2 regions of the Arsenophonus sp. aPb genome follow, and region 2 is predicted to be linked to the other one. Evidence: predicted binding sites of a transcription regulator. Region 2 holds the regulator's gene; the other holds the start of a gene.
What was found. The regulator PurR, encoded in region 2, represses purine synthesis genes. The targets are predictions, from matches to a motif close to CANGCAAACGTTTGCNTG.
Positions count from the first base shown of each region.

Region 1: a site for PurR is predicted at 6,470-6,487, ahead of glyA (serine hydroxymethyltransferase). Genes of this name have one in related genera too.

Region 1 covers NZ_CP123499.1:2,181,191-2,196,883, reverse strand. Annotated here, with positions in the region: gene QE177_RS09840 (HAMP domain-containing sensor histidine kinase) at 1-803, shown strand, start outside; gene qseG (two-component system QseEF-associated lipoprotein QseG) at 848-1,645, shown strand; gene glrR (two-component system response regulator GlrR) at 1,642-2,979, shown strand; gene QE177_RS09825 (NAD+ synthase) at 3,009-4,631, shown strand; gene glnB (nitrogen regulatory protein P-II) at 4,647-4,985, shown strand; gene hmpA (NO-inducible flavohemoprotein) at 5,095-6,303, opposite strand; gene glyA (serine hydroxymethyltransferase) at 6,592-7,845, shown strand; gene QE177_RS09805 (3-phenylpropionate MFS transporter) at 7,934-9,085, shown strand; gene QE177_RS09800 (hypothetical protein) at 9,559-9,750, shown strand; gene suhB (inositol-1-monophosphatase) at 10,108-10,911, opposite strand; gene trmJ (tRNA (cytosine(32)/uridine(32)-2'-O)-methyltransferase TrmJ) at 11,037-11,765, shown strand; gene iscR (Fe-S cluster assembly transcriptional regulator IscR) at 11,853-12,347, shown strand; gene QE177_RS09780 (IscS subfamily cysteine desulfurase) at 12,429-13,643, shown strand; gene iscU (Fe-S cluster assembly scaffold IscU) at 13,676-14,062, shown strand; gene iscA (iron-sulfur cluster assembly protein IscA) at 14,153-14,476, shown strand; gene hscB (co-chaperone HscB) at 14,574-15,095, shown strand; gene hscA (Fe-S protein assembly chaperone HscA) at 15,106-15,693, shown strand, end outside.
Region 2 covers NZ_CP123499.1:1,484,285-1,499,977, reverse strand. Annotated here, with positions in the region: gene QE177_RS06675 (YebC/PmpR family DNA-binding transcriptional regulator) at 1-113, opposite strand, end outside; gene nudB (dihydroneopterin triphosphate diphosphatase) at 144-581, opposite strand; gene aspS (aspartate--tRNA ligase) at 587-2,350, opposite strand; gene QE177_RS06660 (MAPEG family protein) at 2,623-3,021, shown strand; gene cmoA (carboxy-S-adenosyl-L-methionine synthase CmoA) at 3,148-3,903, shown strand; gene cmoB (tRNA 5-methoxyuridine(34)/uridine 5-oxyacetic acid(34) synthase CmoB) at 3,903-4,874, shown strand; gene cutC (copper homeostasis protein CutC) at 4,916-5,674, opposite strand; gene argS (arginine--tRNA ligase) at 6,197-7,927, shown strand; gene purR (HTH-type transcriptional repressor PurR) at 8,392-9,417, shown strand; gene punR (DNA-binding transcriptional activator PunR) at 9,437-10,342, opposite strand; gene punC (purine nucleoside transporter PunC) at 10,463-11,671, shown strand; gene QE177_RS06620 (riboflavin synthase subunit alpha) at 12,091-12,702, opposite strand; gene QE177_RS06615 (MATE family efflux transporter) at 12,900-14,273, shown strand; tRNA gene QE177_RS06610 (tRNA-Val) at 14,439-14,515, shown strand; tRNA gene QE177_RS06605 (tRNA-Val) at 14,541-14,617, shown strand; gene murJ (murein biosynthesis integral membrane protein MurJ) at 14,756-15,693, opposite strand, start outside.

The sequences.
Region 1 (15,693 bases), 700 kb from region 2:
ATCTTGGGGCAGGAGGAACACTTCTTACCAGACTTGAGCGTTTTAAAGGCCCCAGTGAGTTACGTTCATTGGCTCAGCGTATTGTTTGGTTGAGTGAGCGACTTCGTTGGCTGGAGTCACAACGTCATGAATTTTTACGTCATATTTCTCATGAATTAAAAACACCTTTAGCCAGCATGCGTGAAGGGGCTGAATTATTAGCCGATGAAGTAGCAGGGCCTCTAACTTTAGATCAACGAGAAGTTGTCGCTATTTTGGATAATAGTAGTAAACATTTACAACAACTCATTGAGCAATTATTAGACTATAATCGTCAATTAGCCGATGGGCCAGCACAGATTCAGCAGATTGATTTAACCAAGTTGGTGGCAAATGTTGTTTCTTCACATAACCTAACGGCTAGAGCTAAAAATATGCAAACTGAAATTGAGTTGAATATTACACACTGTCGCGCAGAGCCTACTTTTTTGGCCAGAGTGATCGATAATCTCTATTCTAATGCCGTGCACTACGGTTCTGAATCGGGTAAGATTTGGATACTAAGTAATGAAACTGATGATAAACTCCAGATCGATATCGCTAATACAGGAACTCCCATCCCAGAATCTGAACAAAATATGATTTATGAGCCTTTTTTTCAGGGATCTTTATTGCGTAAAGGGGCAGTAAAGGGTAGCGGGTTAGGATTAAGTATTGCCCAAGATTGTATTAAGAGAATGAATGGTCAATTATTGCTTATCGACTATCAGTTTGCTGATGTCTGTTTTCGTATTGAACTACCACTAACCACAGAGTATGAATAATGCCAAATTGGTCTAATTACAACATCCTAATAGCCGCAGGGATAATGCGGAAAACATGGCATATTGCATCAGCGAGGCTAAGTTGTGAGGGATTTTTTTCCACTAAATGGAAAATAAACTTAACCACACTTTTTTTACCCTTTTTATTAATAGCTTGTAGTAAATCTCACCATCCATTACCGCTGGATATGATAAATGAATCGATGCCAATAGAAGAACGTATAACAGATTATCGCTATGTAAATTGTGAAAAAATATGGAGTATTGAGAGTGAGAGTGCTTCAGATAATCCGCTTTACTGGTTGAGAATAGTTGATTGCGCTAATAGGTTGAATAAAGAGCAAGCGCGTTTGATGGCTAAAACTCTCCAGTTAATTAATTGGCAGAATGTTTTTCGTCACAGTATTTTACTCGATGTTGCCGAACCAACCGTCATCGTTCGGCGTAAGATGATTGATAATTTGAATATTTATAGTTTGCAGTTCCCTTCACCTATACGACCACTATTAGAATTATGGCGTGAAAAGCAAATACAGATTGTTAATCTTGAAGAAGCAAATGCTAAATATTTACGTTTACAACAAGAAAGCGATAATAAACTAGATAGGCTTGCTGAACAAAATGCTCATCTAGCCTATGAATTAAATATTGTCTCACGTAAGTTGGAAAATCTGAAAGATATTGAACGACAACTTTCTTCGCGTAAACAGGAACAAGCTATTTCGAGCGGAAAAATGGATAAAAGTAGTGCCAATTCAGCATCAAATAGTGGCGAGCCGAAAACCACCGATGTGACTAAAGAGGCGCAACAGGCTGATAAAATTGGAGAAAATGCGCAATGACAGTGCATAAATCAGCTAACCTACTTTTGGTAGATGATGATCCCGGTCTGTTGAAATTATTGGGTATGCGTTTGACCAGCGAAGGATTTAAGGTGGTTACCGCAGAAAATGGCGCGGATGCCTTGAAAATTCTAGCAAAAGATAAAATTGATTTGGTTATCAGTGACTTGCGTATGGATGAAATGGATGGCATGGCACTTTTTGCTGAGATACAGAAACAACAGCCAGGCATGCCGGTTATTATCTTAACAGCGCATGGTTCAATTCCTGATGCGGTAGCTGCAACTCAAAGAGGGGTATCAAGTTTTCTTACTAAGCCGGTTGATCGTGATGCCCTTTATAAAGCAATCGGCGAAGCCTTGGCCATGTCAATTTCGGTTTCTGATGAAAATTGGAGTGAAGAAATTGTCACTCGTAGCCCGATAATGCTTCGTTTGTTAGAACAGGCACGTATGGTGGCCCAATCTGATGTTAGTGTATTAATCAATGGCCAAAGTGGTACCGGCAAAGAAGTATTGGCTCGAGCAATTCATCGTGCTAGCCCTAGAGCTAAAAAGCCTTTTATTGCAATTAACTGTGGGGCTTTACCTGAGCAGCTTTTAGAATCTGAGCTGTTTGGGCATGCAAAGGGCGCTTTTACCGGTGCGGTTACTCATCGTGAGGGTTTGTTTCTTGCTGCGCAAGGTGGAACATTATTCCTTGATGAAATTGGTGATATGCCTTTGTCACTTCAAGTGAAACTATTACGGGTTTTGCAAGAACGTAAAGTTCGCCCTTTAGGTAGTAACCGTGATCTCGATATTGATGTTCGAATTATTTCAGCGACTCATCGTGATTTGCCAAAGGCAATGGAAAAGAATGAATTTCGTGAAGACCTCTATTACCGTTTGAATGTGGTAAATATTAAAATTCCTGCGCTTAATGAACGTCCAGAAGATATTCCTTTATTAGCTAATCACTTGTTAAGGGAATTAATAAAGCGTCATAAACCTTTTGTGCGTAGCCTATCGAGGGATGCGATGAAATGTTTAATGGCAGCAAGTTGGCCGGGCAATGTAAGGCAATTAGTGAATGTTATTGAGCAGTGCGTTGCATTAACAACTGCGCCGGTTATTAGTGAAGCACTAGTCATTCAGGCACTGCAAGGCGAGAATACCGCGTTACCTACTTTTGTTGAGGCTCGTAACCAATTTGAACTTAATTATTTGCGCAAATTGTTACAAATGACAAAAGGCAATGTTACCCACGCAGCGCGTATGGCAGGTCGAAATCGAACAGAGTTTTATAAATTATTAGCCAGGCATAAACTGGATGCTAATGATTTTAAAGAATAATAATTATTATGTCTGGAGAGTGAAATTTTATGAACCGAACGCTGAATATTGCACTAGCACAATTAAATTGGCTGGTAGGTGATATTGAAGGCAACTGTGAACGCATGTTGCAGGAAGCTAAGGCTCAACAGTTGCAGGGTGCGGATCTTATTGTGTTTTCGGAATTGGCTTTAACTGGCTATCCGCCGGAGGATTTACTTTTTCGGTCGGATTTTTACCAACGCTGTAGTAAACAGCTAGATCGCCTTAAAGACGCTAGTCAAAATATAGCCATTGTCGTTGGGCATCCATGGCAGCAAAATGAAAAATGTTATAATGCATTGTCATTTTTCTGGCAGGGGAAATTGGTAGCGCGTTATTTTAAGCAACAATTGCCTAATTATGGTGTTTTTGATGAAAAGCGCTATTTCTATGCTGGTCACGAAAGCTGTGTCTTATCTTTTAAAGGTTATAAGCTAGGTTTTTTAATTTGTGAAGATGTTTGGTTTGATGAACCGGTTGATAAAATTAAAGCGCTAGGTGCTGATATCCTGATTATCATTAATGCTTCACCTTATAATCGCGAAAAACCCCATATCCGTACAAGGTTATTAAAATCTCATAGTCAAAGAACGCATTTGCCAATTGTCTATTTAAACCAGGTTGGCGGACAGGATGAACTTATATTTGATGGTGGCTCAAAAGTATTTAATGGAAAGGGTGAGGTAACGCATTATTTAGCGCAGTTTGCTGAGCAAGTAATTCGGTGTAAATTTAATGATTGCGAACCGTTGCCAGTAGCTAATTTAGCTAAAACTTTATCGTCTACCGCTCAAGTTTATGAAGCATTAGTTATGGCAACCCGTGACTATATTAATAAAAATGGCTTCTCTGGTGTTATTTTGGGATTATCAGGCGGGATTGATTCAGCTTTAACCTTGGCTATTGCAGTGGATGCTTTAGGAAAAGATAAAGTTCAGGCAGTAATGATGCCTTTTAAATATACTGCTGAGATAAGCATCCATGATGCCGAAGAACAGGCAGCATTGTTAGGGATTGAATTTGCGATAGTATCTATTGAAGCTATGTATGATGCATTTATGGCTGGTTTGTCGCCCTTATTTGCAGATATGGCTCCCGATACTACCGAAGAAAATTTGCAGGCTCGCTGCCGGGCTATCATTCTGATGGCAATATCCAATAAGAGTGGCCGTTTAGTATTAACGACCAGCAACAAAAGTGAATCGGCGGTAGGTTATACTACCCTTTACGGTGATATGGCCGGCGGTTTTGCGGTGCTTAAAGATGTACCAAAGACGTTAATATTTGAGCTAGCAAAATATCGTAATACCATTTCAGCAAACATCCCTCAGCGCGTGATTGAGCGGCCGCCTACTGCTGAGCTAGCGCCAGGGCAACTTGATCAGGATAGTCTACCACCTTATCCTGTGTTGGATGCGATCTTGGAAGGTTATGTAGAACAGGATAAATCGGTCAGTGAATTAGTGGCGGCTGGATTTGATGAGGTAACAGTACGTAGGGTGATCAAGCTAGTTGATATTAATGAATATAAACGACGTCAAGCACCGATAGGCCCACGCGTTACAATTCGAAATTTCAATAAGGATAGGCGTTACCCAATTACTTCGGCTTTTGGTCGTAAAAACTGGTGATAATAGGATAATTTGATGAAGAAAATTGATGCAATTATCAAACCGTTCAAGCTAGATGATGTAAGAGAAGCCTTAGCAGATGTCGGCATAACCGGAATGACAGTCACGGAAGTAAAAGGGTTTGGACGACAAAAAGGTCATACAGAGCTTTATCGCGGCGCAGAATATATGGTTGATTTTTTGCCTAAAGTAAAAATTGAAATTGTTGTTCCAGATGACATTGTTGACAGTTGTGTCGAGACAATAACGCAAACGGCACAGACGGGAAAAATTGGTGATGGTAAAATCTTTGTTTATGATATTGCTAATGTGATCCGGATTCGAACCGGCGAGCAGGATGAAGCGGCTATTTGATTTTAAAGGGTAACAGATGGTTGAAAGTTACAAAGGAGTTGATATGGAATCTGTAACCTCCTATCCCACCTGTTACCACTTATCTTGCTTTTAGTGATAGTTTTAATGGTTATGGTTCATTTCCCTCAATAACTTTATGTGGCCCAAAACACTCATAGTGGATGTGACAGGTATTTACTCCCATGGCGAGCAACTGCTTGGCAATAAATTGCATAAAGTTGACAGGGCCACAGAAGTAGTAATGCATATTGTTAATATTAAGCTGTTGTTTTACTTTTGACAGATTCATTAGTCCTTGGTATTGATACTGTTCTGGTTGTCTGTCTTGCTCACGTGGTTTGTTATACCAAACGGCACTGAAGCCATGAATAAAATCGGTTAATTTATCTTTTACTTCATTAGCAAAAGCGTGATGTCCACCATGCTCTGTCGCATGTAGCCAATTTAATGGCGCTTTATGTTGTTGTTGTTGTAATTTTTCCAACATGCTTATCATTGGTGTTAAGCCGACACCGGCTGAAATCAACGTTACTGGTGTATCAGTATTGACTGCCAAAAAAAAATCTCCGCAAGGTGGTGCCAATTTGACGATATCACCTTCTTTTATATTATTATGCAGATAGTTCGACACACTCCCTTTTTCTTCACGCTTTACCGCAATACAATAATTTTCGCCATTAGGCGCATTGGTTAATGAGTATTGCCGAATTTGCTGATTGGTTAGTCTTTCACGATCCTGTAAATAAATGGTTAAATATTGTCCTGGAAGAAAATCGACTATCTCATTACCATCTGCTGGAATAAATTGAAAACTGGTGATCGTTTCGCTACGCGGGATCTTTTTAGCCACTTTGAAGCGACGCAAACCACGCCAACCGCCGATATTTTCTTCATTTGTTTTATAGATTTGTTCTTCACGGTTAATAAAGATATCGGCCAGCACATCAAAAGCTTTAGCCCAGGCATCAATAATTTCTTTTCCCGGTTGAAATAACTCATCAATGGTATGTAATAGATGTCGACCAACTATCGAATAATGTTCAGGTTTTATGTTCAGGCTAGCATGTTTGTGGGCAATTTTTTCAACCGCAGGTAGTAAGGCTGAAACATTATCAATATTGGCAGCATAGGCGCAAATAGCATTAAATAAAGCTTCTCTTTGAGCACCATTAATTTGATGACTCATATTGAAAATATCTTTTAATTCAGGGTTATGTTGAAACATCCGTTGATAAAAATGAGCGGTTAATTTAGGACCAGTGGAAACAATAAGAGGAATAGTTGATTTAACGGTGGCGATAGTTTGAGTATCAATCATATTAAATTCCTAAAGTTAGCTAAGGACTTAAAGTTGCATTTAAAATGAAACTTAAATTGTTTCAGGTTAAAAGTAAATAATTAATTGTAAAAATGAGATTGAGTTAGCGTATTTTAGTTGGCGATAAAATCGCTATTGATAAATGTTTACATTTGATAATACCTATACGGCAAACGTTTGCGTGATTTTTTATTTTGGGGCTATCTCAGTGAGCTAAAAGAGTTTACACTGTGTGCTATTCATTTAATTGAATAGCGATTTAAAATGTGGCTGAGTCAGGAGAAGTAAATGTTAAAGCGTGAAATGAGTATTGCAGATTATGACCAAGAACTATGGCAGGCAATGGAAAATGAAGTTAAGCGTCAGGAAGAGCATATTGAGTTAATCGCTTCAGAAAATTATACCAGTCCAAGAGTCATGCAGGCTCAAGGTTCCCAACTTACTAATAAATACGCCGAAGGCTATCCAGGTAAGCGTTATTATGGTGGTTGTGAATATGTTGATATTGTTGAGCAACTTGCTATTGATCGGGCAAAAACTTTATTTGATGCGGATTTTGCTAATGTCCAGCCACACTCAGGTTCGCAAGCTAATACTGCTGTTTATATGGCATTATTGCAACCCGGTGATACGGTATTAGGCATGAATTTGGCACATGGGGGACATTTAACTCACGGATCACCCGTCAATTTTTCCGGTAAGCTTTATAATATCGTTCCTTATGGTATCGATGAAAATGGTAAAATTGATTACGACGATATAGCTACTCAGGCACAAAAATATAAACCTAAAATGATTATTGGTGGTTTTTCTGCTTATTCAGGCGTGGTAGATTGGGCTAAAATGCGTCAAATTGCAGATAGCGTAGGTGCTTATTTATTTGTTGATATGGCGCATGTCGCGGGTTTGATCGCAGCTGGTGTTTATCCTAATCCTGTTCCTCATGCGCATGTTGTGACCACCACCACCCATAAGACTTTGGCCGGCCCTCGTGGTGGTTTGATTTTGGCTAAAGGTGGTGATGAAGAGTTTTACAAAAAACTAAATTCTGCTGTATTCCCTGGCGCTCAAGGCGGTCCGTTAATGCATGTTATTGCTGGTAAAGCGGTTGCATTAAAAGAAGCGATGGAGCCTGAATTTAAAACCTATCAACAGCAAGTGGCTAAAAATGCGAAAACGATGGTTGAAGTTTTTATCAAACGTGGCTACAAGGTTGTTTCTGGTGGAACTGAAAACCATTTATTTTTATTAGATTTAGTGGATAAAGGGATCACCGGTAAAGAGGCAGATGCTGCACTGGGTCGTGCTAATATTACCGTCAATAAAAATAGTGTACCGAATGATCCTAAGGGCCCATTTGTTACTTCCGGTATTCGTATAGGGTCACCTGCCATTACTCGTCGTGGATTTAAAGAAAAAGAATCAGCTGAATTGGCCAATTGGATATGTGATATTTTGGACAAGATTGATGATGTAAGTGTGATCCAAAATGTAAAACAAAAAGTATTGTTGATGTGCCAGCAGTTTCCTGTTTATGCATAAATAAGTTAAAATTTAGTGATTCGTTTCAGCCCGTTTTAGTTGTTAACTGAATCGGGCTTTTTACATGATAATCAAATGGGAATAAATAATGATTATTCCATCAACACGTTGGCTTGCGTTAGATTATTTCACTTATTTTTTTGTTTATGGCATTTTTTTGCCTTTTATCGCAATTTGGCTACATGGTGAAGGGCATGAGGCTGATATAATCGGGATTTTGTTAGCAGCCGGCCTTAGCGCACGTTTTATTGGTTCTTTGATGATCGCACCGATAGTAAAAGGCTCTCGTCACCTAATTACCACTTTGCGTCTATTTGCTGGTTTAACGTTGATCTTTGCTATTGGATTTATCGTCAGTTCATACTGGTTGTGGTTATTATTTATCATGTTGGCTTTTAATCTTTTTTTTTCACCGATGATACCTTTAACCGATGCCTTAGCCGCTAGCTGGCAAAAACAGATAACATTTGATTATGGTAAAGTAAGGGTTTGGGGTTCGGTAGCATTTATTATTAGCGCTTCTTGGATGGGGTATTTAGCCAATAACTGGGGGCATAAAATAATTATCTACGCATTACTTGCCAGCATAGTCATTATGCTGTTGACGATGTTATTACAACCTACTGTTATGCCTAAAGCCACTTATCGCCAGATCGCTAATTCAACTTTATCATTAAAACAATTATTGCTTGATAGCTCAGTCTGGCGTTTTTTACTCTGTATTACCTTATTACAGAGCTCTCATGCCGCTTATTATGGTTTTTCTTCAATTTATTGGAAAGAAGTCGGCTATTCCGATGGTATTATCGGTCTGTTATGGTCTTTAAGTATTGTTGCTGAAGTGATTGTGTTTACCTTTAGTTATGTCCTTTTTCGTCATTGGCAGGCGAGTGGATTATTATTGTTAGCAGCAAGTTGTGCGGTGATTCGTTGGGGCTTAATGGCCAGTTTTACCGCTTTACCGATACTGATAGTGAGCCAACTTTTACATAGTGGTACTTTTACTGTTTGTCATCTTGCGGCGATGCGTTTTATTAGTGCCCGTAACGAAGATGAAATTATTCGTCTACAAGCATTTTATTCGGCACTGGGCTTAGGAGCCGGGTTAGCGATAGTGACAATCGTTGTAGGTTTTGTTTATGAACATTTTCCTTTTCATCATAACTGGGTATTTTGGTTAATGTCATTGATTGCCATTCCAGCGCTATTTATTCGACCGCGTGAAAATTCACATCATTAAATTCGATGATATAGCCGAACTAGTAAGCTAAACTTGTTCATTTAGCTTGAATAACAGATAAATATTAACCAAGGATACAAATAAAATTTTTTATATTAAAACTAAGCAAGTTGGCCAATCATTAAAATCTTCCCTTGTAGCAAACAGCAATTCAATATTCCCTCATTACGCTCATTGCTTATAACCTAAATGACGAATTGCTGATTAAATCTATCCTGCCATATTGAAATATATAACCTAGTGCGAAAGTGTATTTTATCCAAAATTACTTTGACTAGTTGATAAACTAAATTAATAGATTGGTTATTTAATATTATTTATATATATATTTATTGCAAAAATGTATAAAAACATAATGGAAATGATTATTATTTGCTTTATCATTTGTAACATTGCTATTTAGGTTAGTAAACTCAATCGTAATGAATAAGGTCATCTATTAATTAGGCGTCACAATACCCTAGGAGATTGAAATGAATTATTCAGTAAAATACGGATTGATAATATTATCAATGAGTTACATGGTTTCATTTTTGTTCCCTTCAATGGCAATGGCGGCCAATGACAAAAAAGATAAGCAATATATGTGTCACAACTGGCACGGTTATCTAAACAAGCAAATGGATTTATTTGATCAGCCTGTTAGTGCTGCTAATGAAAAATAAGCCTTACAATCAGCGATGGGGATAATAGAAGAGAAAGTTAAAGCGTCTAGTGATGCTAATCAAAAAATTCATACTCAACGATGTGATGAACAGTCAGCTCATTAAAATTAACTAAAAACATCTATAAAATACCCCTTAATACCTAAATAGGGATAGGGGGTTTAATAGACAATTAAGCGATAAGGCGGCATCGACAATAACAGCAAATCTGGAAAATATTTGCCAGTTTATCTAACCACTAAAGCTGTGACAAATCCCTGCCATTTTGACAACTGCCACAAACGAGTTAATGATATAACCACGCTATCCAGACATCATTAACTAAATATAAATATTGGCTATAGCAATTATTATTTTTTAGCTTTTTAATGAATCGCTTAACTCACTCTGCATTTCTGGTACCATTTTTTTCACCATACGTGGACTGCCTGCCAGCAAATTGCCTGATGAGAGATAATTATGACCGCCAACAAAGTCAGTTATAACCCCACCTGCTTCACGTACTAATAGTTCTCCAGCCATAAAATCCCAAGGTTTTAAACCAATTTCAAAAAAGGCATCGACGCGACCAGCAGCAACATAAGCTAAGTCTAAAGCTGCTGAACCAGTACGGCGAAAATCGGCGCATTTTTTAAATAGTTTAGCGATAATATTAATATATGCGGCTGAATGTTGTTTCGCTTTGAAAGGAAAAGCCGTGGCAATAATTGCCCCTTCTAATTCATTGGTATTTTTAAGACGCAGGCGGTAACCGTTTAATTGTGCTCCTTGCCCTCGTACTGCAGTAAATAGCTCATTAAGCATAGGATTATAAATGACGGCGACTTCTGTACGGCCGTTAATACGTACCGCTATAGAAACGGAAAAATGGGGTAAACGTTTAGTAAAATTGGTTGTGCCATCCAACGGATCAATAACCCATTGAATATCATTTTTCTCACCAACTATTTGACCACTTTCTTCCGTAATAATGGTATGAGTAGGATAAGATTTCTGGATGACTTCAATAATAATTTGTTCTGCTTTTTTATCAATGTTGGTCACAAAATCATTTTGGCCTTTTGCCATTATTTCGATAGAATCGGGTTTTTCATAGCTTTTAGCAATAAAGTTACCTGCTTGGCGAGCTGCTCGTATAGCAATAGTTAGCATTGGATGCATGGGTTATTTCCACTGGAATGTTAAAGAACAAGGATTAAGCGAAGCCGGCAGTATAACAGAGATTCGTCAACATGACTATGATTGTGGTAGAATAGCCTGATGATCAACGCCAAATAAAGACAATCATGTTAAAAAATATTCGCATTATTTTGGTTGAAACCTCGCATACAGGAAATATGGGATCAACTGCCCGTGCGATGAAAACGATGGGACTGACTAATTTATACTTAGTTAATCCACTGCTTTTACCCGATTCACAAGCCATTGCATTATCTGCTGGCGCCAGTGATGTTATTGGTCAAGCGACTATCGTGGAGACATTAGATCAAGCTTTGCATGGATGCAGTTTGGTAATTGGAAGTAGTGTGCGGGCTCGTACTTTATCATGGCCACAGGTGACGCCGCGAGAATGTGGCGAAAAAACCATCCATCAGGCAGCAAATTCTCCGGTGGCTATTATTTTTGGCCGCGAACGTGTTGGTTTAACCAATGAAGAATTACAGAAATGCCAATATCATCTTCATATTCCAACAAACCCTGAATATGGTTCACTCAATTTGGCCATGGCTGTTCAATTGATCTGTTATGAAATTCGTATGGCATACCTGGCAATAAATGAAAAAAAATCCTCGGTAGATAATGAAGATAAGGTACAATATCCGCCAATTGAGGATATAGAACGTTTTTATATCCATCTTGAAGCAGTGCTCAATGCATCTGGATTTATCAGAAAGCGTCACCCTGGACAAATCATGAATAAATTGCGACGTTTATTTACTCGAGCGCATCCTGAAGTGCAGGAACTCCATATTTTACGTGGTGTTCTCACATCAATTGAAAAATGGCATAAATAATAGTTGAGTAAATTACTAGGTTAAATAGTTGACTAAAATACTCAGGAATGACACAATTTTTGTCACATTTAACTATGGGGATATATTATGAGACTCACATCTAAAGGACGCTATGCAGTAACAGCCATGCTGGATGTGGCATTGCATTCAAAGTCTGGGCCGGTGCCATTGGCTGATATATCGGAACGCCAAGGAATTTCGCTTTCTTATCTTGAGCAACTGTTCTCTCGACTTCGCAAAAATGAATTAGTTGCCAGTGTTCGTGGTCCTGGCGGCGGATATTTATTAGGTCGCGACGCGAAAACTATTTTTATCGCTCAAGTTATTTCGGCTGTTGATGAGTCTGTTGATGCAACTCGCTGTCAGGGAAGAAAAGAAGGCTGCCAAGGTGGAGAGCGTTGTTTGACCCATGCACTATGGCGTGATTTAAGTGACCGTATTACCAGTTTTCTTAGTAATATTAGCTTAGAAGAATTGGTCAATAATCAAGAAGTACAAGAAGTTGCTGATCGTCAAGATAACGATAAACACCATGTGAGAGTGACTCCTCAATCCGAACCCATTATTAATATGCGAGCATAAATTGAACGGTTCTGCAAAATAGAGTAATTGCAAAGTAATAAAATTTTGAGACGTTTTTCGTCTTATGGAGCTAGTGAGTTAATGAAACTACCGATTTATTTAGACTACTCGGCGACCACACCGGTTGATCCTCGTGTCGCTGAAAAAATGATGCAGTGTATGACTATGGATGGCAATTTTGGAAATCCGTCATCCCGTTCTCACGTTTTTGGCTGGCGGGCTGAAGAGGCTGTTGATATTGCGCGTAATCAGATTGCTGAGTTAATTAATGCGGATCCGCGCGAGATTGTTTTTACTTCAGGAGCGACTGAATCAGATAACTTGGCTGTGAAAGGGGTTGCCAATTTTTATCAGAAAAAAGGCAAACATATCATTACCAGCAAAACTGAGCATAAAGCGGTTTTGGACACTTGCCGTCAACTTGAGCGTGAAGGTTTTGAAGTGACTTACCTTGCGCCAAAAAGTAGTGGTCTTATTGATTTACATGAACTTGAAGCCGCTATGCGTGTTGATACAATTTTGCTGTCAATCATGCATGTTAATAATGAGATAGGTATTATTCAAGATATTGCCGCTATGGGTGAACTTTGCCGTAATCGAGGTATTGTTTTTCATGTTGATGCGACCCAATCAGTAGGTAAATTACCGATTGATTTGAGTAAACTAAAAATTGATTTAATGTCTTTTTCAGCACATAAACTGTATGGACCGATGGGAATAGGCGCACTTTATGTACGTCGTAAACCCCGTATTCGACTTGAAGCCCAGCAGCATGGTGGTGGCCATGAACGAGGGATGCGCTCAGGGACATTACCAGTACACCAGATTGTAGGAATGGGTGAAGCTTATCGGATTGCTAAAGCAGAAATGGCAGTAGAATCTGATAGATTACGCGCCTTACGCCAACGTTTGTGGAACGGTATTAAGGATATTGAAGAGGTTTATCTTAATGGGGATCTGGCCAATGGCGCTCCTCATATTCTTAATGTTAGTTTTAACTATGTGGAAGGTGAATCATTGATGATGGCGCTTAAAGATTTGGCTGTCTCATCAGGTTCTGCATGTACATCGGCAAGTCTTGAACCTTCATATGTACTAAGAGCATTAGGAATGAATGATGAGTTAGCACATAGTTCAATTCGTTTCTCCTTTGGTCGATTCACGACAGAAGAAGAAATCGATTATGCCATCCAGCTAATCCACGATGCAATAGGTCGGCTGCGTGATCTTTCTCCCCTATGGGAGATGTATAAGCAGGGTGTCGATCTTAATAGCATCGAATGGGCTCATCATTAATAGACGAATAGACGGTTTCAGGAGTTGACAATATGGCATATAGCGAAAAAGTAATTGATCATTATGAAAATCCACGCAACGTAGGTTCGTTTGATAATGATGATCCCATGGTAGGTAGTGGGATGGTAGGAGCACCAGCTTGTGGTGACGTCATGAGACTTCAGATCAAAGTTAATGACGCAGGTATTATTGAAGATGCGCGTTTTAAAACTTATGGTTGTGGTTCGGCAATTGCCTCTAGTTCATTAGTAACGGAATGGATGAAAGGTAAGACACTAGATGAAGCAGAGACTATCAAAAATACGGCTATTGCAGAAGAATTAGAGTTGCCACCAGTTAAAATTCACTGTTCTATTTTGGCAGAAGATGCGATTAAAGCGGCTATTGCAGACTATAAAAATAAACGGCAAAGCAAATAGTTAATTAATATAAAATCCCTTTTAGGCGTGATACTGGTTTACTTTTATTTATCGTATCCGCCTGTACTGGTTTTGATTGTGAGGTGTTGTATGTCAATTTCTCTGACTGAAAATGCGGCAGAGCGTATTCTGACTTTCTTACATAACCGAGGAAAAGGTGAAGGCCTACGTTTAGGTGTAAGGACTTCTGGCTGTTCAGGCATGGCTTATGTGCTTGAATTTGTTGATATCATTAATGAAGATGATACTGTCTTTGAAGACAAGGGCGTGAAAGTTGTCATTGATGGTAAGAGTATGATTTATCTCAATGGAACAGAATTGGATTTTGTTAAAGAAGGTCTTAATGAAGGTTTTAAGTTTAACAATCCTAATAGCAAAAATGAATGTGGCTGCGGTGAAAGTTTTAACGTATGAGAATTTATTTATTATTTGATAAACCTAAAGCTGAATAGACGAAGGCTGTGACATAAATTTCCCACTGCCGGTTTCATATTTTCAACCTAGAGCATTTATGGACTATTTTACCCTTTTCGGTCTGCCATTTTCATATTCTATTGACCTTGAGCAATTAACTTACCGTTATCAGGAATTACAGCGTCAATATCATCCTGATCGCTTTGCTAACCAACCTGAGAGTGACAAATTAGGTGCACTCCAACAGGCTGCGACAATTAATGCTGCTTATCAAGCCTTAAAACACCCTTTGAAACGTGCTGAATATATGCTGACTTTATATGATATTGATATCAATAATGAGCAATATACTATGCATGATACGGCGTTTTTAATGGAGCAACTTGTGCTGCGTGAAGAATTGGCGTGTATCGAAACCAGTGAGCAAGCAGAAGAGGCATTAGCCTTATTTTCCTCTGATTTAGCTAAAACAATAACAAGCTACTTACGGGAAATGGAGAAACAGCTGAATGATGAACAGTGGATGAAGGCGGCAGATACTGTTCGCAAACTTCGTTTTCTCGATAAGTTGCAGCAACAAGTTGAACAATTGGAAGAGCGTTTATTCAATCGTTTTTAGAGTAAAATTTATGGCATTATTACAAATTAGTGAGCCGGGCATGTCGTCGATGCCACATCAGCGCCGTTTAGCGGCTGGTATTGATTTAGGTACAACAAATTCGTTGATTGCAACGGTTCGCAGCAAAAAAGCGGAAACACTGCCTGATCCGGCAGGATGTGAATTGCTACCCTCTATAGTCAGTTACCAATCAGCGGCTATTACAGTAGGTAATCAAGCGAAAGCAAAAGTGGAACAAGATCCGGCTAATACCATTATTTCAGTTAAACGCTTATTGGGCCGCTCATTGATTGAGATCCAGCAACGCTATCCTAATTTACCTTATCAATTGACAGCAAGTAAAAATGGCTTACCGTTGATCCACACAGCCATAGGGCAAGTTGATCCTATTCAAGTTTCTTCTGAGATACTAAAGTCGTTGGTACAGCGGGCAGAAGAAACCTTGAATGGTAAATTAGACGGTGTAGTGATCACCGTGCCTGCTTATTTTGATGATGCGCAACGTCAAGGAACTAAAGATGCAGCGCGTTTAGCCGGATTACAGGTTTTACGTTTATTGAATGAACCTACTGCGGCGGCTATTGCTTATGGTTTAGAT
Region 2 (15,693 bases):
AAACGAGCCGCTGTTACCAGTTCACGAATAATTTTAGTAAAAATTTTACCACGTTTAGCGTCTTGCGCCGCCTTGCGGTGTTTGGTATTGGCCCATTTACTATGACCTGCCATGAAATATCTCCCAAAATACGTCAATAAAAATCATTTTAGAACAAATTCTTCAATCGCCTGACGGTTACTCCATGACTTGGTCAATGCCGCTGCTTGGGCAGCGGGTAACCAACGAAAAGCCAAATGTTCTATCAATAAAAAATCCTGCTCTTGCGGCAAGGCCAAAGAAAACCAATGCTCTTTACATTGGGTTACACCCGGCGCATAACGATGGCGAAATTTTAAAAAAATATCAAAATAGAGACTGCGTTGCAGATCAACTAACACTAAATGCTGTTTAATAATATCAATGCCTATCTCTTCTTTGACTTCACGTAATGCTGCTTCTCTTGGTGTTTCGTTATCCTCAAGACTACCGGTAACAGATTGCCAAAAATCAGGATCATCACGCCGCTGTAACATGAGTACTTGGCGACTTGATTGCACATAAATTACAACTAATACTGATTCCGGCCGTTTATATTGCATAATATTTATTTAGTTTTCTCAACAACCGTTATCGCCAACTCCGCTAATGCGGCCGGATTCGCCTCACTGGGCGCATCGGTCATTAAACAGGCTGCTGCGGTGGTTTTAGGAAACGCTATCACATCGCGAATATTTTCTGTTCCCGTTAACAACATAACCAGCCTATCTAAACCGAATGCTAAACCAGCATGTGGCGGCGTTCCATATTGTAATGCCTCCAATAAGAAACCAAATTTGTCTTGCTGATCTGTTTCGCTAATATTGAGAATTTGGAAAACTGCTTGTTGCATCTTATTATGGTGAATACGCACTGAGCCACCACCTACTTCATAACCATTAATGACCATATCATAGGCATTAGCAACAGCCGCTAGAGGATTGGCTTGCAATTGTTCAGGCGTAAAATCTTTCGGTGCAGTAAAAGGATGATGCATGGCATTAAGTTCACCGCGTTCATCTTCTTCAAACATGGGGAAATCAATAATCCACAATGCTTTCCAGCTGTTATTTTGGGTGATTGCTAAATCACGCCCTACTTTCAACCGTAACGCTCCCATCGCATCATTGACCACATTTTGTTTGCCGGCACCAAATAGCAAAATATCGCCAGCTTTAGCTTGGGTACGTGCTAACAAATTATCAATTACATGTTGTGGCAAAAACTTAGCTATCGGGCTTTGAATATCGGCCTGATTTTCAGCCAGTGAGTTGACTTTCATCCAGGCTAACCCTTTTGCGCCGTAAATAGCAACAAATTCAGCATAACCATCCAGTTGTTTACGCGTTAATGTCGCTCCTCCTGGAACGCAAAGTGCAGCAACACGCCCTTTCGGATTATTGGCAGCCTCTGCAAATACTTTAAATTCGACTAGGTTGACCAAATCAGCAATATCAATTAATTCTAAGGGATTACGTAAATCTGGTTTATCTGAACCATAACGCTGCATGGCCTCAGCAAAAGTCATTACGGGAAAAGCACCTAACTCAATACCTTTATTTTCCTGCCACAAATTACGGATCAAACGCTCCATGACTTCACGAACTTGCTCAGCCGTCATAAAAGAGGTTTCTACGTCTATCTGAGTAAATTCAGGTTGACGATCAGCACGTAAGTCTTCATCACGAAAACATTTCACTATTTGATAATAACGATCAAAGCCGGACATCATCAATAATTGTTTAAAAAGTTGTGGTGATTGCGGCAGAGCATAAAATTCGCCTTTATGCACACGGCTTGGGACAAGATAATCACGCGCCCCCTCCGGTGTTGCTTTCGTCAAAATAGGCGTTTCAATATCAACAAAACCTTCCGCATCCATAAAACGACGCACAAAACTGGTAATTTTTGCTCGCTCTTTCAAGCGCGTTGCCATTTCCGGCCGCCGTAAATCAAGATAACGATATTTTAATCTAATTTCCTCGGAATTTTGTTGATTGCTATCTATCGGTAACGGTTCAGAACGATTAATGATTGTCAATGCTTCTGCAACAATTTCAATCTCACCGGTCGGTATTTCTTTATTAATTTGTTCACGTTTTCGTACCATACCTGTGATCTGGATACAAAATTCGTTACGTAACTGTGACGCCTGAGTAAAAAGTTCGGCATGATTTTCCTGCAGAAAAACAACTTGAACTAAACCTTCGCGATCTCTCATATCGACAAAAATTAATTTACCTAAATTACGCTGGCGGTTCACCCAGCCACAGAGAGTCACCTTTTGTCCGACGTGAGCAACACCTAATTGCCCACAATAATTTGTCCGCATACGATATCCTTTTACTCATCATACTCAACTTGCAGAGTCGCTTGCACTAGTCGTTTTAGTGCTATTTATTTTAAACGCAATAAAAAATATCGCTATTATACAGAAAATTCCATTGGGAAATAAGTATGCCTTGTCATATTGGATAAATAACTTTTACCGTTTTCGCAATCGCAAAGCTTTTTATTGATTTAAATACTATATTTATGGTAACAGTTGAAGCTTTGAGATGTATCATTATTTCGCTGTTTTGCTTAATAAAATTGGGGAAAAAAATGGTTAGTTCTCTGTACATTGTATTTAGCGCTTTAATATTGCTTAAGTTATCTTTGGAAGTCATTAAACTCAGAACTCAATATCAAGTGACTTACGGTGATGGTGGTTTTTGTGAATTACAAATAGCAATACGCGTTCAGGGTAATGCAATTGAGTATATTCCTATCTCTATGCTGTTATTATTAATGATGGAAATGAATGGCGCACCTGTTTGGGCTATTCATATTTGTGGATTAATTTTTATTATTGCCAGAATTCTCCATTACTTTGGTCTAAAACATAGAGAACGCACTTGGCGCTATTTTGGTCGAATAACCACCTTTAGTTCTATGATTTTAATGATCCTGGTTAACATTTATTATTTGCCTTGGATCCAAATTTTCTCGTTTGATCTTTAATATCATGCTTATTTCATTAACATGGGCATACTTAATCCTTTGCCATGTTAATGAGATTTAATGTATGTACTAACTTAAAATCTGTTAGAATAAATTACCGTTTGCTATTTAATTGATCCATAAGTTATGCCCAGCCATATTTTAAATAAACAGAAAGACACCTTGTTTGCTACTCCTATCGCTAACTTAGGTGACTGGCAATTTGATGATAACGTTGCCGAAGTCTTTCCTGATATGATTAAGCGCTCAGTTCCTGGCTATTCAAATATTATTACTATGATTGGCATGCTCGCGACCCGTTTTGTCACAGCCAATAGCACTATTTATGATCTCGGTTGTTCATTAGGTGCAGCCACATTATCGATTCGCCGTAATATCAAAGCTGAAAATTGTAAAATAATTGCTATTGATAATTCAGCCGCGATGATCGAACGTTGCCAGCGATATGTTTATGCTTATAAAGCGACTACGCCGGTTGAAATTATTGAGGGCGATATTCTCGATACTGATATCCAAAATGCCTCAATGGTGGTATTAAATTTTACCTTACAATTTATTGCCCCAACTGTTCGACAGCAATTAATTAACCGTATCTACCAAGGACTGAATCCTGGTGGTGTCCTAGTGCTATCTGAAAAATTTAATTTTAGCGATAAGAAAATTGAGTCTTTACTGTTTAATATGCATTATGATTTTAAGCGCGCCAACGGTTATAGTGAACTAGAGATAAGTCAAAAACGAAATATGCTAGAAAATACCATGTTACCTGACTCGATTGACAACCATAAAGCACGTCTACGCACTGCAGGGTTTAATCATTGTGATTTATGGTTTCAATGTTTTAATTTTGGTTCATTACTCGCTATCAAGGGTCAAGATTGATGATAGATTTTGGTCATTTTTATCAACAAATCGCAATCGGGCCGCTAAGTCACTGGCTAGAAACACTGCCATGCCAAATTGAGCAATGGAAAAAAACTACTCAACATGGTCAATTCAATAGTTGGCAAAAAATAGTGCAAAATCTGCCCAATATAACGCCCACTGACTTAGATCTAAAAACTGCAGTTATGGCCAAAAATGAGTACCCACTTTGTCCTAAAGAGAAGCAACGCATCACCCAACTGTTAAAAAGCCTGATGCCCTGGCGTAAAGGCCCGTTTTCCCTTTACGATATTGACATTGATTGCGAATGGCGATCGGACTGGAAATGGCAACGTATCCTACCTTATCTTTCACCATTAACAGATAAATTGGTACTTGATGTCGGCTGTGGTAATGGCTATCACATGTGGAGAATGGTTGGTGAAGGCGCAAAAATGGTTATCGGTATTGATCCTACCCAACTATTTTTATGTCAGTTTGCAGCAGTACGTAAATTAATTGGCAATAATCAACAAGCTTATCTATTGCCCCTAGGCATTGAGCAACTACCGACACTCGCTGCCTTTGATACTGTATTCTCAATGGGGGTGCTTTATCATCGGCGTTCACCGTTAGATCATCTCTATCAACTAAAAAATCAATTAGTTTCTGGTGGTGAGCTAGTACTTGAAAGTTTAGTTATTGGCGGTGATGAAAACCAATGCTTAATACCTAATGATCGTTATGCTCAAATGCGTAATGTCTATTTTATTCCATCAGCAAAAATGCTTAAAATCTGGTTAGAAAAATGTGGCTTTTGTGATGTGTATATTGTTGATCAAACAGTAACAACCCTACAAGAACAGCGCAAAACTGCCTGGATGGAAACTGAATCATTAGCAAATTTTCTTGCCCCAAATAACATTCATTTGACAGTTGAAGGTTATCCGGCTCCTTTACGCGCTACTTTAGTTGCCAAAAAAAGGTAAACATGACGGTATTAAATACCGTCAATAAATAAGCTTACTTATCAGTCATAATTGGTAATCGTTAATAAATTTTTCATTGCTTCCACCACATCCCTATCGACACAATAATGGGTAAATTCATCCATCTCCATATTGGCACTCATAGTAACCCCTGCTTTGCGGTAATTCATGCTCGACGGCATCACTTTTCCAGCAGAGGTATGTACTTCAGATAAACCTGCATCAATAAATTTCTGTAAATTTGACAATTTTACCCCAGCACCTGCCATGATAATCGGACCATTTGGGGTTTTGCCAGCTAATACATTTAATTCTTTCAATAACGGTAAACCTAATTCCGCATTCTGCTGCTGACCTGAGGTTAATATACGTGCAACACCAAGTTCTGTCAGCTGTTCATAAGCTTGTTTTGGGCTAATGCACATATCAAAAGCACGATGAAAGGTAACGGCCATATCACCAGATAATGCTTTTAAAATACGCATGCGGGGTATATCAATATGTCCTTCTCGATTTAATATGCCATATACGACACCGGGAAAACCTAACTGTCTGATAAGGCTAATATCATGTTTAATAGCTTCAAACTCGCTATCACTGTAACAAAAATCCCCTCCTCTAGGGCGTACAATTGGATGAACGGGGATATTTACTGTATCCATAGTCTGTTTTAAACAACCATAACTCGGTGTTAATCCGCCTTCAGCTGGACTGGAACAAAGTTCAATACGATCTGCGCCAAATTCTTGCGCAATTAGGGCACATTCAGCCCCATAGCAGCAAATTTCAAGGGTTATCATAATACTGCCACCTCTGATTAATTATTGTTATTTCTATTTTTTAGTTATCAATTAATAAGCATACTATTCTGCAAATAAAATACCCATTTTTCAAACTGTAATTACGACAAGTAATTAATTTTAATCAAAAAGGATAATATTTTATTATAAAAGGTAATTAACTTTTAATAACAAATTTTAAATATACTTTTAACTTTTCATGAAGATAAATTTTAATCTGCTAAATAAGAAACTTAACATAGCCTATTTTTTAAATTAATATTTCTAATCAAAATTGCAATTTTACAATCAATCCTTTTTTTAAAGTTAGATAAAGCAAAAATCCTCTAATGGCATTTAGCAAGATGATAAAAAGCGATCCTATCTGATATTATTTTACAATAGATTTATCGATCAAATTGTTGATTAGTAGCATGTGAATAGCTAATTATGGTATAAAGCCAGCTATTTTTTATCTCGACCCTCATAGCTGTATCTTACTAAGTCGAAAACGACAGCTATCTTCATCATTAAGGTAATCAGGTGAATATTCAGGCTCTTCTTTCAGAAAAAATTAGTAATGCATTAATCGCCGCAGGCGCTCCTAAAGGTAGTGATGCACATATCCGCCCTTCAACAAAAGCCCAATTTGGTGATTACCAAGCTAATGGTGTGATGTCAGCTGCTAAAAAAATCGGTATGCCTCCGCGTCAGTTAGCGGAAAAAATGCTACCGTTATTGAAGCTGGAAAATATTGCCAGTAAAGTTGAAATAGCGGGACCGGGTTTTATTAATATTTTTCTTGATAAGCAATGGATAGCCAAACAGATTGAACTTACCTTACAACATGAAAAATTGGCTATTAGTACCATTACGCCACAAACCATTATTATTGACTATTCGGCTCCCAATGTCGCAAAACAGATGCATGTTGGCCATTTACGTTCTACCATCATTGGCGATGCTGTCGCTCGTACATTAGAGTTTTTAGGTCATAAAGTAATCCGTGCTAACCATATCGGCGATTGGGGCACCCAGTTTGGTATGCTAATTGCGTACCTGGAAAAAGTTCAGCAAGAAAATGCTACCGATATGGCCTTAGCTGATCTGGAAACTTTCTATCGTGAAGCTAAAAAACATTATGATGAAGATGAAAATTTTGCTGAGTTGGCACGTAATTACGTGGTTAAACTGCAATCTGGTGATGAATATTGTCGTAAAATGTGGCGCAAATTAGTTGATATTACCATGGTGCAAAATCAACAAACCTATCAGCGTTTAAATGTCACGCTGACTGAAGACGATGTGATGGGTGAAAGCTTATATAATAATATGCTGCCTGATATTGTCGCTGATTTAACGGCTAAAGGCTTAGCCGTTGAAAGTGATGGTGCTATGGTTGTCTATCTGGATGAATTTAAGAATAAAGATGGCGATGCCATGGGGGTGATCATCCAGAAAAAAGATGGTGGCTATCTCTATACGACAACAGATATTGCCTGCGCAAAATATCGTCATGAAATGCTTCACGCCGATCGTGTGTTGTATTATACCGATTCACGACAACACCAACATCTCATGCAAGCTTGGGCTATTGTACGTAAAGCCGGCTATATTCCTGATACAATGTCATTAGAGCATCACATGTTTGGTATGATGCTAGGTAAGGATGGTAAACCGTTTAAAACTCGCGCCGGCGGAACAATCCGGCTCGCCGATTTACTTGATGAAGCGATTGAGCGTGCTGATCATCTTATCCGTCAAAAAAATTCAGCTATGCCAGAAAAGGAATTACAATCGATTATCCAAGCGGTTGGTATTGGTGCAGTAAAATATGCCGATCTATCGAAAAATCGTACGACTGATTATATTTTTGACTGGGACAATATGTTAGCTTTTGAGGGTAATACCGCGCCTTATATGCAATATGCCTATACCCGAGTGGCCTCGATTTTTAAACGAGCTAATATTAATCCCGCAACATTAACCGCACCGGTGATGTTGGCCAATGAATATGAGCAAGTTCTTGCAATACGTTTATTACAATTTGAAGAGACAATACTAACTGTTGCTCGCGAAGGTTTACCACATATTATGTGTTCTTATTTATATGATCTGGCTGGTTTATTTTCTAGTTTTTATGAAAATTGCCCAATTTTGAATGCAGAAAATGACGCATCAAAAGAAAGCCGATTAAAATTGGCGTTACTGACGCAAAAAACCTTAAAAATTGGTCTAGACACATTAGGAATTGAAACGGTAGGAAGAATGTAATCATCTACTAGCTATAGGCTGCCAATAACGCAGCCTGCTGATTATAGTATGCTGGTTAAGCCAAAAATCATTATCGTTGTAGGGATAAAGTAGACGGTTAAAGCCAACATAATGGTCAGAAAATAAAAGAAACAAATGATACGATCATTAATAATGCAACAATCGCAGTACATAAACCATACTTAAAATCGGTATCCATAACTTCACCTCACTATTCTCACAGCTTTATCCATAAATTAGCTAATGAAAAATCATTTAATTTCATAACATCATACAACAATAAAAACTATTTTTTATTATATCATCAAGGAAATATTGATTAACACTTTTGTTTTTATAACAAATCAGACAAAATGAACAGTTTGCTGATAACTTAATTATCAGTTGCTTATTTTTATAGTTTAATGATAGTCGTTTTTAAATAATAGCAATGGAATTGGCAATGGTTCAGGAGTCTTTTTAACATGGCAACAATTAAGGATGTGGCAAAGTTGGCGGGTGTTTCAACTACCACCGTATCTCATGTAATTAATAACACCCGTTTTGTTGCCAAAGAGACAAAAACGATTGTTTGGGCAGCCATTAAAACTCTTAATTATTCTCCTAGTGCCGTTGCTCGTAGTTTGAAAGTTAACCATACTAAATCCATTGGGTTACTGGCTACATCTAATGAAGCTCCTTATTTTGCAGAGGTCATCGAGTCAGTAGAAAACAACTGTTATAGTCAAGGATATACATTAATCCTGTGCAATTCACATAACAATCTAAACAAACAACAAGCCTATTTACAAATGTTAGCGCAAAAACGGGTTGATGGTTTACTGGTAATGTGCTCAGAATATCCAAAACAACTACTCCGAATGTTAGAGGAATACCGTAATATTCCAATGGTTGTAATGGATTGGGGGCAAGCTCATGGTGATTTTACCGATGTCATCATTGATAATGCGGTTTATGGCGGCTATCTTGCCGGGCGTTATCTGATTGAACGCGGGCATCGTGATTTAGGTATTATCTCTGGGCCATTAAAACGCAATACTGGCAGTGGCCGGCGGCAAGGTTTTCTCAATGCCATGAAGGAAGCTAACATCCAGCCACTGGATAAATGGATTGTTGAGGGTGATTTCGAGCCAACTTCCGGCTACGACGCGATGAAACAAATTTTAAATCATCAACAAAGACCGACCGCTATTTTTTGTGGCGGTGATATTATGGCGATGGGGGCTATCTGTGCAGCGAATGAATTAGGCATTCGGGTCCCACAAGATATCTCTATTATTGGCTATGACAATGTTCGCAATGCACGTTTTTTTACGCCAGCACTAACCACCATTCATCAACCTAAAGAGCGTTTAGGTCAAATGGCTTTTACTATGCTGCTGGATCGTATTATTAATAAACGCAAAAATGCGCAAACTATTGAAATACATCCTGAGCTTATTGAACGCCGTTCGGTTGTCGATGGTCCGTTTATTGACTACCGCAGATAATCGATAGATTTAAACTTCATCAATGAGCCAGCCACTCGGCATTGAGCGTTTCGCTATTACCTAAATAATCCAGTAACCAACTCAAGGTCGAAGAACGTTTTTCTTCATTCCATATAACACAACAGGGACTATCAGGTAAGGGTTGCTTAATCTGCAGGGTTTTTAATTCATTTTTGCGGCAAAGTTGTTCTACCCGATGTTTAGGCGCAAATCCTAAACATAACCCATTTTTTAAGCAAGCTAAACCACATTCCCAGTCTGGCACAATAAGCCGTTTTTGATTATCTAATGCCCAAGTTTCTCGCTTTGGCAAGTAGCGAGAGGTATCTTCTAAACATAAACTTGGATACTGACGTAATTGTTGATCGCTAATTAGACCGTTTATTTGTGCTAAAGGATGATTTATGCTGACAACACATGACCAGGGCATAAAGCCCATATCACGAAAACTATATCTATCACCAATCGGGGACGCGCGAGTGGCACCAATAGCAATATCTACTCGCCCATCGACCAACGCCTCCCATACCCCATTATAAACTTCCTGCTGAATAAAAAGTTCAATATCAGAAAAGTGGCGATAAAAATCTAATATTAATTGCAATATTCTTTCGGGCTTAACAACCCTATCAATAGCAATACTAAATTGTCCATGCCAACCATTGGCAATCTGTTGACATTGATGGCGTGTTTCACGCATTGTCTTAATAATATTGCGCGCATTTTTAACGAAAAATTTACCAGCATCAGTAAGTACAACATCACGATAACGCCGTTCAAACAAAGGAACAGCTAGCCACTCTTCCAATTGTTTTACGGTATAACTTACCGCAGAGGGGACTCTATGTAACTCTGCGGCTGCGGCACTAAAACTACCCGTTCTTTCAACGGCATCAATCACTTCAAGGGAATACTCTGACCACATAGCCTCTTACCTGTCAAAATATTTGATAACAATATGCAAATAATAACGCTTCACAACAAAAATTCATCTCTTATACAATAGAAAGCGATATTTGATATTATTTAATTTATTGATACCAACATGAATAAAAATAACCCCAATAAACATAATTTTGGCTTTATGCTTTATCTTGCTGGCTTAAGTATGCTCGGTTTTTTGGCCATTGATATGTACTTACCAGCTTTTAGTATAATGCAACAGCAACTCAACACCTCAGCAAATACTATTAGTGCAAGTCTTAGTCTATTTTTATGTGGTTTTGCCTTCGCTCAACTTAGTTGGGGGCCGCTTTCCGATCGTATTGGTAGAAAACCCGTTTTATTAATTGGGTTGGCGCTATTTATTTTTAGCTGTCTAGCAACACTCTGCATCACTACTGGTACACAATTACTTATTTTGCGATTTATTCAAGGTATTGGAGTATGTTCAACAGCGGTCATTTGGCAAGCTTTGGTAATCGATCGTTTTAGTGGCCTATATGCTAAACGGGTATTTGCTACCATCATGCCTTTAGTTGCACTTTCGCCCGCATTAGCACCCCTATTAGGTGCCTGGATCCTGGCTAGTAATAGCTGGCAAATGATATTTTTTAGTTTAGCTATCATCGGAATATTGCTTTTTCTGGCCACCCTTTTATTACAGGAAAAAAAACGTTTAGAAAAAACACAGGAAATAAAATCCACTACCTCTTTTATCACCTTCCTACGTTCTGCCGTTTTTAGTGGTAATGTATTAATTTATGCCGCTTGTAGTGCCGGATTTTTTGCCTGGCTGACAGGCTCACCATTTATTTTAACTGAAATGGGATATAATCCGCAGGATATTGGCATCAGTTACGTACCTCAAACCATCGCTTTTATGTTCGGTGGCTATGGTGGACGTTATTTAATAGCCAAAATAAAAAACCAAATCTTACTGCCAATTATTCTTATCGGTTATGCACTAAGTGTATTGATTATCTTTGCTCTTGCTATTTTTTCACAACCTACTTTATTTACTCTGTTACTGCCTTTCTGTTGTATGGCTGCGATGAATGGTGCTTGCTATCCTATTGTAGTATCAAATGCATTAAGTGTTTTTCCTAAAGTCAGTGGTAAAGCTGCCGCGTTACAAAATACTCTCCAGCTAGGTTTATGTTTTGCGGCAAGTCTGGCCGTATCTAGTTTAATTGCTAATCCTCTGCTAGCAACTAGCACGGTTATGATTTCTACCATTATTCCACTGCTAATAGGTTACTGGCTGCAAAAAAGTAAAAACTCAGACAAAATCGCAACGGAAACCATCGAATAGTAAGAAAAATATTTAAACAAACGATGATAAAATTTTTGACGTTGAATAACTAACCCTATTAAGTCCTCACTTTTTAATAAGCGTCTTGTCACTCGTTTTACCTGCCAAGTGGCCATAGAGTGGCAAACGTTTTATAAATATTTCATTACATTAATTTGGCTAATGAACCTGTATTTCTATATAGGCGAGTCTTGCTAATAACAACGCATTTTTTAGTAAGGCTATTTTATATTTATCAAAGCGTTTATTTGCAGATAAAGCTTAGCCACAAATAAGTAAATTAGACTCAGAAAACCATTTTTGGCATTAACCTTGTTCTAATAATAAGAAGAAACTGTCGCCTACTGTTTAACAGATTCCATTTCTTCTTTTAGCAGTCATCTAACCTAATTAAAATGATATGACAACATGCTTTATGATTATATTTTTTGAGCCATCACCCGCTCAACAGTATCGACTACCGCTTGAGTATGAGCATCAATTTCGATATTAACTTTTTCTCCCAGACGCCTTTGTGCAATTGTGGTACGCGCAATGGTTTCTGGGATCAGATGGACACAAAAACGATTATTAACCACATCCCCGACTGTTAAGCTGATTCCATCAATACCAATAAATCCCTTATGCAGAATATATTTCATTAATTGTTTATCATGCACATAAAACCAAATTTGGAGATTATTTTCAGCTTTAAAAATCTTAGCTACTTCGGCGGTAGTAATAATATGACCCGACATAACATGGCCACCAATTTCATCACCATATTTTGCTGATCTCTCTAAATTAATCATATCGCCTAGTTTTAAACTGCCTAAGTTTGTCAGTCGCAGAGTCTCCTTCATTAAATCAAAACTCACTTTATCCCCATTAATATGAGTTACCGTTAAACAACAGCCATTATTAGCCACAGAGGCGCCTGTTTCTAAACCAGCGAGTAATTCACTAGGAAATTGGACAGTATAAGTACGAAAATTAACGCTATCTTCCACCGCAATTAATGTTCCTTTTCCTTTCACAATGCCTGTAAACATATATTGAGTTCCCAACTTTAATAACAAATTAGTCATCATTCTACGCCACTTATGCTAGATAAGCACTCAAGAAACAATAAATATGGTAGCTTTCTATCTATTTATAGCGATAACTTTACCAAATCGATACAATAAGTAATTTTTTAAGGAATCAATTCCTTTTCCAGCATCTGTTCATTTTTTATAAGGTATGGTGGGTGAATAAATATTTTAAAGAGGCACAAAGCCTATTAGCATTGGGTATTCCGATTATTCTTGCTCAATTCTCACAAACCGCGATGGGTTTTGTCGATACAGTAATGGCGGGCAAAGTCAGTGAAACAGATATGTCTGCAGTTGCGGTAGGAACCTCTATCTGGTTACCTGCTATTTTGTTTGGCCACGGCTTATTGATGGCTTTAACTCCGGTGGTAGCGCAATTAAATGGTTCAGGCCGACGTCAAGTTATTGGTAATCATATACAACAAGGTTTATGGCTAGCTTTCTTTTTATCACTTTTGGTCATTGGTGTTATTTATAACGCCCATCATATTATAAATAATATGCCTAATATTGATCATGAACTGGCAAATAAAGCGGTGCGGTTTTTACATGCCATTATGTGGGGAGCACCAGGCTATCTTTTTTATCAAGTTTTACGTAGTCAGTGCGATGGATTATCTAAAACAAAACCCGGCATGTTCATTGGTTTTCTTGGTTTATTTATTAACATACCAATCAACTATATTTTTATCTATGGTCATTTTGGTGCTCCGGCGCTTGGTGGTGTCGGTTGTGGTGTAGCCACTGCCTCGGTATATTGGGCAATGTTCTTTTTTATGCGTTGGTATATCCGCCATACCCCTTCGCAACGAGATATCCGTGCTAATAAACAATTTGCTTTACCTGACTTTTCGTTATTAAAACATCTGTTTGCGTTAGGATTACCTATTGGTCTTGCTTATTTCTTCGAAGTGACACTTTTTGCTATTGTCGCATTACTGGTCGCGCCATTAGGTATTATCGCTGTCGCAGGACATCAAGTAGCATTAAATTTTAGTTCGTTAATGTTTATGTTTCCTATTTCTCTAGGTATAGCAGCAACCATTCGCGTCGGATATAATTTAGGCAGTTCTTCAACTGAAAACGCAAAAACATCAGCCTATGCTAGTATTATGGTCGGTTTAACAGTAGCTTGCTGCACCGCACTTGTGACAGTGTCACTTAGAGAGCAGATCGCATTAATGTATAATCGCAATCCAGAAGTGGTGCTTTTGGCGTCACAATTAATGTTATTCGCTGCAATTTATCAGATTTCCGATGCCATTCAGGTAATTGGCGCCGGTATATTACGCGGCTATAAAGATACCCGTTCGATTTTCTTTATCACTTTCATTGCTTACTGGTTGCTCGGTCTACCAATAGGTTATCTACTTGGTTTAACTGACTTTATTGTGCCACATCTGGGGCCTAGAGGTTTCTGGATCGGTTTTATTATTGGCTTAACGGCATCAGCTATCATGATACTTTCTCGCATATTATGGCTTCAACGCCAACCAGACGAGTTTGTATTACAGCATTCAACTCGATAACTTTTTTGTCAAACGGGCAAAAGGTATAAACAATGAAAATTGTTCTTTTATGCTAAATAGCATTAAATACGAGCAGTTAGACGTAAAATTGTATTTTTTCCCTTGCCAGAATGGAAACTGCCCGTTAATATTCGTTTCCACATTGTCGCCATAGCAATTCTTATTGCGTCCGTAGCTCAGTTGGTTAGAGCACCACCTTGACATGGTGGGGGTCGGTGGTTCGAGTCCACTCGGACGCACCAATTGTTAGCGATATATTTATCTTGTGCGTCCGTAGCTCAGTTGGTTAGAGCACCACCTTGACATGGTGGGGGTCGGTGGTTCGAGTCCACTCGGACGCACCAAATCTATTTGTTGCCAATACCCTCTTTAGATTGTAAAGCCAGTGAGTTTACCAGTTTTGATGGACAATAAAAAAGCGCCTTAACGCTTTTTCACCCTACTCATGATCACTTAACCAAGACTATTTATCGCTTAATTAACTAAATAGCTCGCTGTGAAAAGTCTCGCAAACGAAAACCAAAAACAAATAATGCCGCAAAATAACTTATTGCACCGGCAAAAACCACCAATAATAACCGCATAATCCGTATCAACATATTTCCCTGCTCCCAGGCCGGCATAAAATTTAATACCAGCAATAATACCGCGACCATAACCATTAAAGCGGCAACTAATTTGAACAAGAATTTCCCCCAGCCAGCTAATGGGATAAAAATTGCCTGGCGGCGTAATTGCCAATAAAGCATCAAAGCATTAAAACATGCCGCTAAACCGATTGATAAGGCCAAGCCAGCATGTTTTAGCGGGCCAATAAAGGCAAGATTCATTAATTGTGTCAAAATTAAGGTAATAATGGCAATTTTGACCGGTGTTTTAATATCTTGTCTCGAATAAAACCCAGGTGCTAATACTTTAACGATAATTAACCCCATTAAACCGACACAGTAGGCAATTAAGGCCCGCTGAGTCATTACCGCATCATAGCCGGTAAAATTGCCATACTGAAAAAGTGACACCGTTAATGGCTGAGCTAAAATAGCCAATGCAATAGCGCAAGGTAGTGCTAATAAAAAGCAAAGCCGTAACCCCCAGTCCATTAAACGCTGATATTCTTTGTGATCACCAGTGGAGAAACTTTTCGCCAAAGAAGGTAATAGAATAGTACCCAGTGCTACCCCTAAAACACCGGTAGGAAGTTCCATTAATCGGTCTGCATAATACATCCACGACACAGAACCTGATTGTAAAAATGAAGCAAAAATAGTATTAATAATTAACGAAATTTGGCTTACTGAAACACCAATAATCGCTGGCGCCATTAACTTCATTACTCGCCACACACCGCTATTACGCAAAGAGATACGCGGTAAAACTAACATACCTATTTTTTTTAAATAAGGTAATTGATACAACAACT